2 linked regions of the Limibacter armeniacum genome follow. The protein of the gene in region 1 interacts with the protein of each later gene in a pairwise test. Links are inferred from orthologs where the notes say so. Each region holds a gene or a part of one and is shown on either strand. Other genes may lie near its edges. The genes, in order: ftsZ and rlmN.

Region 1 (7,527 bases):
CTTTGTTCCTCCATCAGATGTAGCACCTGATTTCTTTTCTAATTCATGGACACCGGAGACTATTACCGCACCTCCTTCCCTTGGAGTTGGCGTGATGGGGGGTAACTATTATGATATAGGAGCAGAGGGAGGTCTAGGGTTTATAGCCCTATTGGATTTTGAGAACAGCTACGAACGTAGAGACGGGTTTTATGGAGCGCCTCACAATGCTCAAGGTGGACAACGTATTGCTTACGATGGGGTTGAGTGGGAGTATGATGCCAATACGGCGGCAATGCTGAATGTCTTTTATAGGTTTAACCTTCGCCATTCCATCAGCTTTAATAACCTGTATGTCAATGAGGCTTCCAATGAAGTGGGAGAATATCAAGGTAGGGACAATGAGAACCGTACTGTATTTTCTCGACGAAATACCTATGTCCAAAATCAGCTTTATGTAGGTCAACTGTTGGGGAGACACCTGTTCGGGGAATATGACCGTTTTGGTGTGGATTGGGGAGTTTCTTATGCCAATGCCCAAGGCGATGAACCAGACAGGAAGCAGAATATCTTTAACCTTGCAGGGAATACTTCAACGCTGTCAAGGATACCGGGAGAGAATAACCGCTTTTACAGCGACCTGAATGAAGATGAAATAGCAACAAAGCTAGGAGTGAAATATGGTTTGGGAGCCTTTGATGCTACAGCAGACCGCTATCGCTGGACGATTGAAGCGGGTTATCAAGGTAAATTCAAGGATCGGGAGTTTGATTGGTACCAAATGAACCTCAACAAGCTGACTGGTTCAGGCAGTGCGGATCTGATAGATATTGATAACCCAACCCCCACCATTAATGATTTTCTGGCTTCAGGAGATTGGCAATACCAACCATATTCAGGGCAGGATACGGAGTTTACAGCCAAACTAGATATTAACAGCGGGTACGGCATGGCAACTATAGATGTCATTCCATCGAAATTGACTATAGGGGCAGGAGCTAGAGTAGAAGTGAGTGAGCAGAAGGTCACATTCAAAGGTCGGACAGACAGGTTGGAAGACCCATTTCGGGAAGTGGTTTATGATGAAACCGAGCTGTTGCCTGCAGTCAACGCCAAATACACTTTGAAAAATGAGGCTAATATTCGCTTTGCAGCAAGCAGAACCATTACCCGTCCAGGTCTGAGAGAGATTACACCGTTTCTTTATCAGGAAATTCCTGGTGGTGCATTCGTGACGGGTAATCCAGATTTGATCAATGGTTCCAACTATAATGTAGATTTGAAGTATGAGGTTTTTCCGAACCGAGATGAATTGCTTTCTATAGCTGTTTTTGGAAAAAGACTGGATGATCCAATAGAGAAAATAGCCATCTCCGCAACAGAGACACGCTACTCTTTTGCCAATATTAGGCAGGCATCTGTTGCAGGAGTGGAAGTGGAGCTGAATAAAAGGTTGAACAACTTATTCAGTAAAAAATCTGAACTGCTGAGTCATTTTATTTTGGGCTTTAATGCTACAGCACTTTATACCCGTACTGACTTGCGGGATACCGACACTCAAAACACAGAAAAAGAAAGAAAGCTGCAAGGCGCTTCCCCATACTTGATTAATGCTGACTTAGGGTACGAGAGCGATTATTTGGGAGGAGACCTCAATACCATTTTTACCATAGCATATAATGTATTTGGTGACCGCATCTTTGCAACAGGGCAGCGGGGAACAAGTGATATTGTGGAGAGGTCATATGGAACATTAGACCTGATTTGGCAAAATACCATCAGGGAACGTTTCGGAGTGAAAATTTCCGTTAAGAACCTCACAAATCCGACAATTAGAAGAGAGCAGGAATTTGGTGAGTACATCCGCTATGATGCAGATGGCAACGTGATTGGTGTGGATGATCGTATTCCGTTCACTTTCGGTACTGACCCAGCTGATTGGCCCGACCAGCAAGCCATAGGTGTAGTTGCTACTGACAAGGTAGGAGAGTTTACACGTACTGTGGAGTCCTTCAAAAGAGGTATTAATATCTCAATAGCCCTTTCATATAGTTTTAAATAAGACCATAACAATTCAACCAAATCTAAAACAGTTTTAATCCATGGAAATGCTAAGAAAATTCTTTCCGATAGCACTTTTAGTCACAGCTATTTCCTTTACAAGTTGTGACGATGACGATGGCGGAGATAATAATGGAGGTGGAGGAGGTAACGGTACGCTTGCAGAGCAGGCTGAAGCAAGCGGTAACATTGTGACAAGTGATTCTTCTTCTACAGGAGCTACTTCCTTAGAAGACCTGTTCAATGAAGACTTTTCCGAAGGAAATAGTTGGGCAGTAGGTACTTCTTATCAGGGATTGTTTGCTGAAGGTGAACTTACAGCTGAAGAAATTGAGGAAGCCAAAGATGGAGGCAACGTCAAGAGTGGAGCCATTACGGCAGATGAGACTTGGTCAGGGGTTGTGATTTTGGATGGAGCTGTCTTTGTAGACGAAAACGTTACATTGACGATTGAAGCAGGTACCAAAGTCGTCGCAATTTCTGATGGAACAATCGACTATTTATTGGTGAGACAAGGTGGAGTAATCAATGCAATTGGAACAGCTGAAGAGGTAATTGTTTTTACTGCGGTTGATGATGAAAATAATGACGGAACTTATGAAGCTCCGACTAGGGGTGATTTCGGTGGACTCTTGCTCAACGGTAGGGCTAGTATCAATAATGGTGATTCAAATGGTGAAGCAGCTGCAGAGGTGGATGTAGATGAGGCTTACGGTGGCAGTGATGACGCTGATAACTCGGGAACACTACAATATATCCGTATCGAGTACTCAGGAAACCAAATTGACCCTGAGACAGAACATAACGGATTAACCTTGAACGGAGTGGGGAATGGAACAAAAATAGACCATATCCAGATATTTCAGGGAAGAGACGATGGTATAGAGTTTTTTGGTGGCACAGTTGAGATGAGTGACATTGTGGTCATTGGTTCTGGTGATGATCAGGTAGACTGGACATTTGGGTGGAGAGGTACCATTACAAACTTGTTGGCAATTGTGGCAGAAGATGGAGGGCATAGAGGAATCGAAGGAGACAACCAAAACGAAAATAATGCAGCAACTCCTTTCTCTGAACCATCAATTACCAATGTGACACTTATAGACTTGAACGAAGGTGCTGACAATGATGAAAATGAGGCGGTCCTCTTGAGAGTAGGAACCAAAGGTGTTATCGAAAACTTACGTACCGAGGGTTTCAAAACAGGTATCAGAATAGTCAATGACCAAACACTTCTGAATGTAATTGATGATGACCTGAATGTGGAGAGCAGTATCAATGACGATGCAGATAATATGACAATTTTTGAAGGGGATAGTTAATATCTCAATGTTAATTTAATATGAATGGTTTTTAAAGGTCTTTCTACTTGAAAGACCTTTTTTTAGCTAAAAACACTTAATGTAGCTACACTTTCTTTTCTCAATGTTAATTTAATGTTACATAAATGTTTATATTGTAACGTAAATGTTAATTAAATCTGAAGAGAGAGGAGGAAGTCATGAAAAAACTTGTGCTACTGTTTGTATCCATTTGGGTAATGTTGAGCTGTCAAGCAGCTCAAGCACAGTCGTTTGTAAAAAACGAGACTTCCTCCATGCTCGAGTATTTTGTTTTAAATAACCCTGATGAAGCATGGAATACAGATGAACTGTATGTGTTTCTAGCTACGGAATCAGGTATGTCTGGAGAAACCTTGACAGACATCAAGAAAGACTTGAATAGCTTTATTGGTTATTTGAAATCAAAGAATGAGAAGTATAAAAAGGATGAATCCTTCCTTAAGTTGGTATTCAAGGAAGTCCAGAAACGATACTTAAAAAGCTATACACCTGTCAGCACATTTGCCAATACCATGCAATATGGAAAATACGATTGCCTGACAGGGACTATGCTGTATGCAGTCATACTGAAAGCACTAGATTATGACTTTGCTGTATATGAAACGAATTACCATGTTTACTTGAAAACGCAGACAGAAGAAGGCAAGGTAATCCTGTTTGAATCGACAGACCCATACAAAGGGTTTGAGAGCAGTGATTACAGAATCAGTAAGCGTGAGAAAGGATATGCCCTTAGACAGGGAGGTAGTTTTAGTTATACAAAGTCAATCCATCAGGTAGTATCCTTGAAGGAGTTAGCCGGGTTGCAGTATTTTAATTTGGCGGTTGAAAGCTTTAATAATAGAGACTATGATACTGCCTTGCTTGATCTGAAAAAGACAAGTGTATTTTATTACTCCAATAGGTTGACAGAAATTGAATTGTTGATTCTGGCAAGTAACGGGCTACCAATGAATGACTCGGAAGTTGTGAAGTGGTAGTCGGAAAGACCTTAATTAAGATAAAAAGAGAAAACCTCCGAAATAAGAAAACCCCTTTGAAAAGTAATTTTCAAAGGGGTTTTCATTTATAAGTTTCTTGGGTAATACCTAGTCTACATTGTCATGTAAAAACTTGTTGTCACCTAAGATATCTTTCTTGTCATTGACATTCAGTCTGGACTGTTCCGACTCAGAAGAGTGCGGTACATCCTTCAGTTTAATTCCTCTTCGAATGTAGGCAGGAGTCTCCTGTTTTTCTTTCAGTTCCTCATTACTCCATTCATTGACAGAAACAGAACTCAAATAGCTGCTGATCTGGTGACGACCTTTCGGTGTCGTCTGTTCTTCAGCTTTTTTCTGCTCTGAAGCCTGATTGTTTTCAATGATTTCGTAATCCTCATTCAGGTTATAAACCTTTTTAGCTGGTTGCTGGGGAGCCGGAGTTGGATTGTCCTCTTTCTTAGCTTCAACAGGCTTTTGTGGCTGTTCAGGCTGTTTTTCTTCTACTTTCACCTCAGACACTACAGGCTCAGCCTTAGGTTGTGGTTGCTGTACTACTGGACGCTCCTCCTCAGTCGATGGTCTCGTCTGAGTTACTTTACTGCTCGACTCCCCGCCCCGAAAAAAATCATCGTTGCCTGTAGGGTATACGGATGACTGAGGTCCTGTCGGACTTGTCTTACGTTTACCTGTATTTAGGTCGATAACCTCTTTGGTTTTCAGGTTGTCGGCATGCTCGAAGCCTGTCGCAATAATGGTAACATTCAGCCCTTCACCCAATGACTCATCTTGTGCAACACCAAAGATCATCTCGGCATTTTCACCTGCCTGTTGCTGGATGTATGCAGTGATTTGCTCCAACTCTTCCATTTGGAAGTCGTCATAGTCACTTACCACAATACTCAGCAGGATGTACTTGGCATTGTCAATATTGGTATTGTTCAGTAGAGGTGAGGTAATAGCACCTTCAGCCGCTCTGATAGCTCTGTCTTCTCCAGATTCAGTTGCTGATCCCATTACGGCAGCACCTGAGTCTTTCATTACCGTGTTTACGTCCTCAAAGTCCACGTTGATGTAGCCATCAACTGTGATAATCTCAGCGATAGACTTAGCACCTTTGGTCAGGACGTTATCTGCCTGTGCGAAAGCTTCCTTCATAGAAGATCTTCCGTAAACATCTCTCAATTTGTCATTGAGGATAACCAAGACAGTGTCACAATATTTCTTCAGCTCATTGATACCTTCAATCGCACGCTTCTCCTTAGGCTTGCCTTCAAACTTAAATGGCATCGTTACAATACCTACTGTAAGGATGTCCATGCTTTTGGCAATCTCAGCAATAACAGGAGCGGCACCTGTTCCGGTACCTCCACCCATACCAGCTGTGATAAACACCATCTTGGTGTTGTCTCCCAACAGGGCTTTGATTTCGTCCTGGTTTTCGATTGCAGCCTCTTTACCGATCTCCGGCTTGGCACCTGCGCCTAATCCTTGGGTAAGCTTTGTACCCAATTGAATCTTGTTAGGTATCGGGCTTGATTGTAATGCTTGTATGTCCGTGTTACAGATATAAAAGTCCACATCATGTATACCCATTTCATACATGTGCTTTACAGCATTTCCACCGCCACCACCGACGCCAAACACTTTGATGATCTTAGAAGGTCCGCTTGTCGGTATATCAAACTCGTAGTTAGTATCCATATAAACGTTTGTTTTGAATCTCGATCAGATAAAAAAGCATTCCAGTTTATCAGCAAAAGCTGTATAGCCGTTCATAGTATCGACCTCACTGTTAATCAGTTTGGTGTTGTAGTTTGAGCTGAAAAGTTCCTTGCTTTTAATCGGGAAACAATATAATAAATTGAATACCAAAATTAATAGTATTTCAGTTCAAATACGTTGAATGGCTTATAAATCTTGTGGAAGAGGTGCGGAAAATTTGCAGGATATCATCGATCACGCTGATTATCAGTGTGATCGATGATATTAAATTTAATAGAAGCTAACGGCTAGAAATATACGTTTTAATAACAGCTGTTGTAACACTTTGTTTTTTGGAAACAGTTGATACTGACCAATTAAAACATATGTTTTACTCTGTTAATAACTTCCCTGATCGTCAAAATCATCAATCAGCAAGTCCTTCGCTTTGCGGAGCATGCTGGAGAAGAAGTTGTTTCCGGCGTGAGCAGAAGTGTCAGAGATTTTAGCATCCTGTAGGTTGGCGTCTTTCAATTGCCCAGGACGATCGTCTTCTCGTCCGTCCAATGGCTTGAAACCAGCCAATACCAATCCTACAGCTGTGGAGTATTTAGGGCTTTTCACCTCTTCACTCTTACACTTGCCAAGGTATTCGTTTGGATAGCCAATACGTGCATCAAGACCAGTTTTGTATTCAACCAGTTGTTTCAGGTTCTTGAGCAAAGCTCCTCCACCTGTAAGCACGACACCTCCAGCCAATCTGTTTCTATAACCAGAACGTTCGATCTCAGCCATAATCAGCTCCACGATTTCTTCCATGCGGGCTTCAATGATATATGACAGGTTCTTGATCGAAATTTCTTTGGCAGGCCTGTTACGGATGCCCGGAATCGAAACGACTTCTGACTCTGAAGCTTCATCAGGAAGTGATTTACCAAACTTCACTTTCAGCAGTTCAGCCTGATGCTGCATTACAGCACAGCCCTGCTTGATATCTGAAGTAATGATATCACCACCAAATGGAATCACTGCGGAGTGACGCAGAATACCGTCATAGAAGATGGCAATGTCTGTCGTACCGCCTCCAATGTCTACAATGGCTACACCTGCTTCCTTTTCCTCTTCACTCAGTACGGCAAGGCTTGAAGCAATAGGCTCCAAAATAAGCTCATCAATTTCAAGGCTTGTACGTTCCACACAACGCTTGATGTTCTTGATGGCATTTGAGCTAGCTGTGATCAGATTGAACTCAGCTTCCAGCTTGATACCTGCCATACCAACAGGATCTTTAATATCTTCTTCGTTGTCAACCGTGTAATGTTGAGGCACTACGTGGATGATCTCCGTACCTGGATCCGTGACAATTCTGTACATGTCATTGGACAGGCGGTTTACATCTTCAATACTGATCTCATCATCTTTACTTAGTCGGGTAATACTTCCGTGCTGAACAGAAGAGC
Region 2 (7,596 bases), 1.8 Mb from region 1 along the record:
AGCGCAAAGGTGCATTTGCTGTTTATATTGAACCTTGGCATGCTGATATCTTTGAATTCCTTGACCTGAAGAAAAATCATGGTAAGGAAGAATTACGTGCTAGAGACCTGTTCTACGCACTGTGGGTCTCCGACCTTTTTATGAAACGTGTGGAGAACAATGAAGAGTGGTCTTTGTTCTGTCCAAATGAAGCACCTGGATTGGCAGACTGCCATGGTGAAGAGTTTGAGAAACTTTACGAAAAATACGAGAGAGAAGGAAGGGCACGTAAAGTCGTAAGAGCACAAGACCTTTGGTTTGAAGTAATGGAGTCTCAAGTGGAGACTGGCACACCATATATGCTGTATAAAGATGCAGCCAATGGCAAATCCAACCAACAAAACCTTGGTACTATCAAGTCAAGTAACTTGTGTACAGAAATCATTGAGTATACATCAAAAGACGAGGTTGCTGTATGTAACCTTGCTTCGCTTTCATTACCTAAATACGTCACTGAAGAAGGCAATTTTGACCATAAACGCTTGTACGAAGTAACAAAAGTGGTCACTCGAAACCTCAATAAAATTATTGACACCAATTACTATCCTGTTCCAGAAGCAAGAAACTCAAACCTACGTCACAGGCCAACTGGTTTGGGGGTACAAGGACTTGCTGATGTGTTTTTGAAACTCCGTATGCCATTTGATTCTGAAGAGGCTAAAGGATTAAATGAAGATATTTTCGAGACCATTTATTTTGCTGCTATGGAAGCGTCTATGGAGCTGGCTCAAGTGCAAGGACCTTATGAGTCATATGAAGGCTCTCCTGCTTCTAAAGGCACCTTCCAGTTTGATATGTGGGGAGTAAAACCGAAGTCAGGCAGGTGGAATTGGGATGCTCTCAAAGCACAAGTGAAGCAACATGGTATCCGAAACTCCCTGTTATTAGCTCCGATGCCAACAGCATCTACTTCTCAAATTTTGGGCAATAATGAATGTTTTGAACCATACACTTCCAATATCTACAGCAGAAGGGTACTTTCTGGTGAGTTCACCATTGTAAACAAGCACCTGCTCAAAGATTTGGTTGAAATGGGAATTTGGAATGATGACCTAAAAAATGAACTGATTGCCAATAATGGCTCCGTTCAAAATATCAGACGCATTCCTCAACACCTCAAGGACCTTTATAAAACAGCTTGGGAAATCAGTCAAAAACATATCATTGATATGTCGGCTGACCGTGGGGCATATATCTGTCAGAGTCAGAGCTTGAACGTTTTCATTGAGAACCCTAACTTCGGCAAACTGACTTCCATGCATTTCTATGCTTGGAAAAAAGGTCTTAAAACAGGTATGTACTACCTAAGAACCAAGGCTGCGACCGATGCTATCAAATTTACCGTAGACACACAGAAGCTATCACAGTCACAAGCAGAAGAAGCTCCTGTATCAGGTCAATCCTGTTCTTTGGATGATCCAGATTGTATGTCTTGCTCTGGTTAATAGCTACAGGATAAACTGATTCTCTATACAACTGTGATTTATTAGGGAATTATAGATATAGAAAAGCCGTCTATCAGTATTTTGACAGACGGCTTTTCTTATTTCTTTATCTAACAGGAAGTAAATTACTCACTCTTTCCTGCTATTTCTCTGTTCATTTCCAATGACTCAGTAGCTGCTTTTTGCTCCTCTTCATGTGCTGAGAATTTTTTCTGGAAAACCAGAATAAACAACACTCCCAAGAAAATTGCCGAATCAGCTATATTGAATACAGGGCTAAAGAATATAAAGTGATTTCCTCCCACTACAGGTACCCAAGATGGATAAGTGCTTGACACCATTGGGAAATAAAGCATATCAATCACTCTACCATGGAACCAAGGAGTTGGAGAATTAGGAATCACATTTCCATCAATCAATACTCCATAAAACACACTGTCTATCACATTACCAAGTGCTCCACCTAGAATCATTGCCAAACAAACCAAAAAACCCCAATGAGCCTTTCGTCTTGCTAAGTAGGCAATTGCATAAGCGATACCACCTGATGCTACTATGCGGAACAAGGTAAGGATCAGTTTGCCAAACTCCATGTCAAACTGCATTCCGAATGCCATTCCTGGGTTCAATAGGTAATGAAGGCGAAACCAGTCTCCCAATACGTTTACTTCTCCAAGTGGTCCCATTTCCATATTGAAATGCACCAACATTTTTGAAGCTTGGTCGATCAGGATCACCAGCAATGCCACCAAATAATATTTTTTATATTTCTTCATCTAAAAAGTAGTTGTTCTTTTCAATCAGGTTTAAAGCACGCTCTATCAACCCTTGATGTTACAAAAGTTAAAGTGCCTGTTGTTTACGATTCCCTTATCAGAGACAATAAAAACAGTTAAAGCGTTCCCTGTTTGTATGTAAGGGTTCCAAAAAAGTATTAACAGGCGCCTAATTTAACCAACATCCTCTTAGGATAGAAATGTTTTTTTGCTGAAACTCCTAAATTCAGATTTCACTAGGCCTTAGCTTTATTTTTGTTAGCCAGCTGACCACATGCTGCGTCAATGTCTTTACCTCTACTACGGCGTACATGAACATTTACTCCTTTCTTGCGCAAGTATTCGGCAAACTGATCAATCTTGTCCTTTTCAGCATTCAGGAAATCTGCTTTGTCAATTGGATTGTATTCAATGATATTCACTTTACAAGGCAAATGCTTACAGAATCTGTAAAGTTCATCCGCATCTTTAAGTGAATCATTAAAATTATTGAATACGATATATTCGTAAGTAACTGGGCTTTTTGTCTTGGCAAAGAAGTACTTCAGTGCATCTCTCAAGGCTGGCAAGCTGTTCTGCTCATTGATTGGCATAATCTGGTTACGCTTCTCATCATTGGCAGCATGCAACGAAAGTGCAAGGTTAAACTTCACATCCTCGTCTGCTAACTTACGGATCATCTTGGCAATACCAGCCGTTGATACCGTGATACGCTTGGCTGACATTCCCAATCCAAGGTCTGAGGTGATATACTCAACCGACTTCAATACGTTAGCATAATTCAGCAATGGCTCTCCCATACCCATATACACGATATTGGAAAGGTTCATCCCGTAGTTATCTTGTGCTTGCTTATTGATCTCAACCACTTGGTCATAGATTTCGGCAGCATCAAGGTTTCGCTTACGGTCCATATACCCTGTCGCACAGAACTTACAGGTCAATGAGCACCCTACTTGAGAAGAGATACAGGCAGTCATACGGGTGTCAGTCGGAATCAGTACACCTTCTACCAAATGTTCATCATGCAACTTAAAGGCTGACTTAAATGTACCATCGTTACTGTGCTGCATGTCAGCTACAGAGATAGGTGCAAAAAAGAAATGCTCTTCCAACATCTCTCTTGTCTTTTTTGAGAGGTTTGTCATCTCTTCAAAAGAGCGTGCTGATTTCTTCCAGATCCAATCCTGAACCTGCTTGGCTCTAAACCCTTTCTCCCCGTTTTCCTCCAGAAACTGTTTAATATCCTCCGGAGACACTTTCCTAATATCTTTCTTCTTGATTACTTCCACTGTGTGATTCGATGATTTAATTGAATGGTGCAAAGCTACACATAAAAGGTTACAACCTGACAACCATTCAGCTATTTCACCATTGTTGATCTCTAAAACTATTCAATCAAAAAAAACCTGAACCTAGTAAATAAGTTCAGGTTTTTTTGTGAATTATACTAAACCAGCCTAAAAACCCTAAACAGGTGATTATAACCAGTTTAATGAAATGTATAATTATCTCAGCTCATCTGCTTTTTTCAGAGCAGCTTCAGCCTCGTCATATTTCTTAGTCAGCGTGTAGATTCTAGCCAACAGCTCCCAGTACTTTGCTTCGTCTGGCTTCACGTCTTTCGCTTTAGTTGCCAAAGGCTCTGCTTTTGCAGTCATTTCAGCAATCTTACCTTCCAGCTCAGTCGCTTTTGCTTTGTCTTTGAAAGAGCCGCTTGCACTTCTTGGCAGGTCGTTCAGCTCTCTGTTGTAAACTGTTGCTCTGTTGTAGTACAGTGCACTTGCATTGTACAGACCATCAGTGTTCTCAGGGTTGATAGACAACAGGTTGTCGTACTGAGCAGCAGCTTTGTCAAAGTACTCTTGGCTTTTTGCCATATCGCCATCTTCTCTAGCTTTCTCAGCAGACTGGTCATAAAGAACAGCCAAGTTGAAGTTCAGCATTTCATCCTTAGGCTTAGCAGCCAATTGTGACTCGATAGATCCAATTGCATCGTCAAGTCTGTCCAGTCTTGCATAGTAAGAAACAACTTGAGCATTCAGTGTTTCGTCTTCTGGCATTACTTCCAGACCTTGTTTAGCAACTTCCAAAGCTTGAGCGTAAACCTCATTTGCTTTTTCTTGAGCAGCTTTTACATCTGACTCAAGCTTAGCCAATTTTGCTTTTTCCTCTTCCAATTGCGCTTTTGCATCAGCAGCAGCTTTCTTGTTTTCAGCTGCTTTTTGAGCAGAACCTCTGTAACGCTTACCAGCGCCTTTACCGTAGTAATCAGCTCTTTCAGTAGCTTGCTCAAGCTCTTTATTCAGCTTCTCGATGTTACCTTTTGCTTCTTTGATGTCATACTGCTTAGAAGAGATTTCTTCTTCGTAAGGAGCTGCTTTCTTAGAAACAAAAGTAAGCTCTTGGTAATACATGTTAGGATCAACAAAGTCCAAAGCTTTCAGCTTGTTGATCAACTCCACTGTTTTTTCTTGTGCAGCAATAGCCTCTTCGTCTGAAGCCTCACCTGCTACAGTAGCAGCAGCATAGAAAGCGTATTTACCAGCAGTTGTATCTTCTGGCTTTACATTAAATGCTCTTTCCAAGTTTTCCAATGCAGCTTGGTAATCATTTTCGTTGAATGCGTTAGCACCTGCTTGGAAGAAGTGGTTGTAAAGAACATCGTAGCTTGACTGTCCACCTTTCAGCACGTTTGCTGGCGCCTCAGGGTTGAACACTTCTTGGTATACAGAGCCTTTCTCCTCTTCTACCTCTTTGATTTTAAGGTAAGAAGCTTTTGCTTGCTCGATATACTCATCTACTTGCTCTTCAGGAGTTTCTTCTGAAGTAGCCAATGCAGTGTATGCATCGCCTAGCTCTTTCAATGTTTTAGCACTCGCAACTTCAGGTTGTACTTTATCAGTTTTACCTTTTGCTTTGTACTTTTCGTTTTTAGCTGCAACTTTTGCAACTTCTTGATCAGCTTTTTCCTGCACTGCCTGCAGGTCAGCTTTAAGTTCCTCAACAGATTTTTGTGGTGCAGCAGGAGTACCGTTCTGCGCAAATGATGTTGATAATACTGTTACAGAAAGCAACAGTAAAAAAGTGATTCTTAGGAGTTTCATAGAAAATTATACTTTTCTTAAATTATATTGCACTTTTTTAAAAGGTGTTCGCAAAACTAGCAGAAAAATACATAACTATTGATGACAAATAACATTATTTTAACCCTCCAAGTTGTTCTTTTAACACGTTTTAAAGCTTTGTAAACCCCTTTTATCCATTTAAAGTGTTCTGTCATTAATCGTGACTATCATTAAAACCCGATCTTTAAGTTAAAGGGTTTCAATACCTTCCTAATATTGAATATATCACACATCTTATAGACACTGTTATAACACACCAATAGAACAGTTTAATTTCTGGGAATTAAGTTTTCTCCAACAAAAAAAGGACTACTAGAATACCTAGCAGTCCTTTTGGGCTTTGAGACACTTTATTGTCTCTCAAAAATATTCGCTTACTCTTCTTCTTCAGAGGCAGTATTTTCTGCTGAAGGATTCTCCGTTTCTGTTGAAGGAGTTTCCAACACTTCACCTTCTTCAAGGATCTCCTCTTCTTTTTCAAGAGCATTTACTTTTTCTACTGAAGAAATCTCATCTCCATCATTCAGACGGATCAGTTTAACTCCTTGTGTCGCTCTACCCATGACACGCAAGCCTTCAACAGCCATACGGATCGTGATACCAGACTTGGTAATAATCATCAAGTCCTCTGCATCAGTAACCGTTTCGATTGCCATCAGGCTACCTGTTTTTTCTGTTACCTGCATCGTCTTGACACCTTTACCACCACGGTTTGTGATACGGTAATCCTCAATTGCAGTACGCTTTCCGTAACCTTTTTCAGATACCACAAGCAACGTTGTTTCAGGATCACTGATACATTCCATACCAACTACCTTATCCTGATCGCCTTGCAAAGTAATCGCCTTTACACCTGTAGCAGTACGTCCCATTGCACGAACTTTCTCTTCAGGGAACCTGATAGCAAGACCAGACTTAGCTGCCACAACAATATCGCTGCTGCCATTAGTCATGCTTACATTCAGTAGCTTGTCTCCTTCATTGATATTGATCGCTGCAATACCACTTGTTCTTGGACGTGAATAAGCTTCCAGCGTAGTCTTCTTGATGATACCCTTCTCCGTACACATTACTAGGTAATGGTTATTTACGTAGTCAGGATCAGTAAGCGTTTTCACACTGATGACCGCCTGTACATTCTCTTCAGGAGAGATTTCGATCATGTTCTGAAGTGGACGTCCTTTGGAAGTCTTGCTACCTTCTGGCAAGCGGAATACTTTCAGCCAGTATACTTTACCTGCATTGGTAAAGAACAACAGGTAGTTGTGGTTTGTAGCCAAGAATAGGTGTTCTGTGTAGTCATCACTTTTGGATGCTGCACCACGTGAACCTACACCACCACGTCCTTGCTGTCTATATTCTCTTAGTGCTGTACGCTTGATATAACCTTCTTTAGAGATGGTAATGATCATTTCTTCATCAGGAATCAAATCCTCGATTTCCAGATCATCTGCATTCATCTCAATCTCAGAACGTCTTTCATCACCGTATTTATCTCTCAGCTCTACCAGTTCGTCCTTGATGATACCCATACGCATCTCCTCACTTGCCAACACTTCTTTCAAGTAAGTTACTTGCTTGGTTACTTCATCGTACTCAAGCTGAAGTTTCTCTCTTTCCAGACCTGTCAGACGTTGCAGACGCATATCCAGAATCGCTTTAGCCTGTACTTCTGAGAAGTCAAACTGCTCCATCAAGCCCAATCTTGCTATGTCTCCATCCTTTGAGCTTCTGATCAGCGCAATCACCTCATCAAGGTTGTCAAGTGCTTTCAGGTAGCCTTCCAGAATGTGCAGACGCTTTTCTGCTTCTTCCAGTTCAAACTCTGTACGACGAACCACCACTTCGTGACGGTGTCTTACATAGTATTTGATCAGCTCATAAAGGTTCAGCGTTCTTGGCTTTCCTTTAACAAGCGCTACGTTATTGATACTGAAAGAAGTTTGAAGTTGTGTATGCTTGAACAGGGTATTCAGCACCACATCAGGCATTGCATCTTTCTTCAGTTCGTAAACGATACGGATACCTCTACGGTCCGACTCATCACGAATCGTGCTGATGCCTTCAATTTTCTTATCATTGACCAACTCAGCAGTCTTCTCAATCATGGAAGCTTTGTTCACCTGATAAGGGATCTCCGTTACCACGATCATTTCTCTGCCTGACTTGTTCTCTTCAAAGTGTGACTTCGCACGCATCACAACCCTG

What was found.
Region 2: the proteins of ftsZ (region 1) and rlmN interact in binary tests that used the Escherichia coli proteins (3 or more experiments, as listed by UniProt). The link is inferred for Limibacter armeniacum from one-to-one orthologs.

What each region holds. Positions count from the first base shown.
Region 1 is NZ_JBAJNO010000009.1:1,498,630-1,506,156, reverse strand. Bases 3,770-6,652 are described here. They hold ftsZ (cell division protein FtsZ), read right to left. Parts: upstream 6,068-6,652; coding sequence 4,472-6,067; downstream 3,770-4,471. Other genes in these bases: ftsA (cell division protein FtsA), read right to left, coding at 6,467-6,652; V6R21_RS24000 (hypothetical protein), read left to right, coding at 3,770-4,363. Outside these bases: V6R21_RS24010 (TonB-dependent receptor), read left to right, coding at 1-2,041; V6R21_RS24005 (hypothetical protein), read left to right, coding at 2,082-3,362; more of V6R21_RS24000, read left to right, coding at 3,542-3,769; more of ftsA, read right to left, coding at 6,653-7,527. UniProt on the Escherichia coli protein: Essential cell division protein that forms a contractile ring structure (Z ring) at the future cell division site. The regulation of the ring assembly controls the timing and the location of cell division.
Region 2 is NZ_JBAJNO010000009.1:3,315,377-3,322,972, reverse strand. Bases 1,525-4,476 are described here. They hold rlmN (23S rRNA (adenine(2503)-C(2))-methyltransferase RlmN), read right to left. Parts: upstream 3,553-4,476; coding sequence 2,497-3,552; downstream 1,525-2,496. Other genes in these bases: V6R21_RS31535 (hypothetical protein), read right to left, coding at 3,769-4,476; V6R21_RS31545 (lipoprotein signal peptidase), read right to left, coding at 1,610-2,260. Outside these bases: V6R21_RS31550 (ribonucleoside-diphosphate reductase subunit alpha), read left to right, coding at 1-1,484; more of V6R21_RS31535, read right to left, coding at 4,477-5,367; gyrA (DNA gyrase subunit A), read right to left, coding at 5,763-7,596.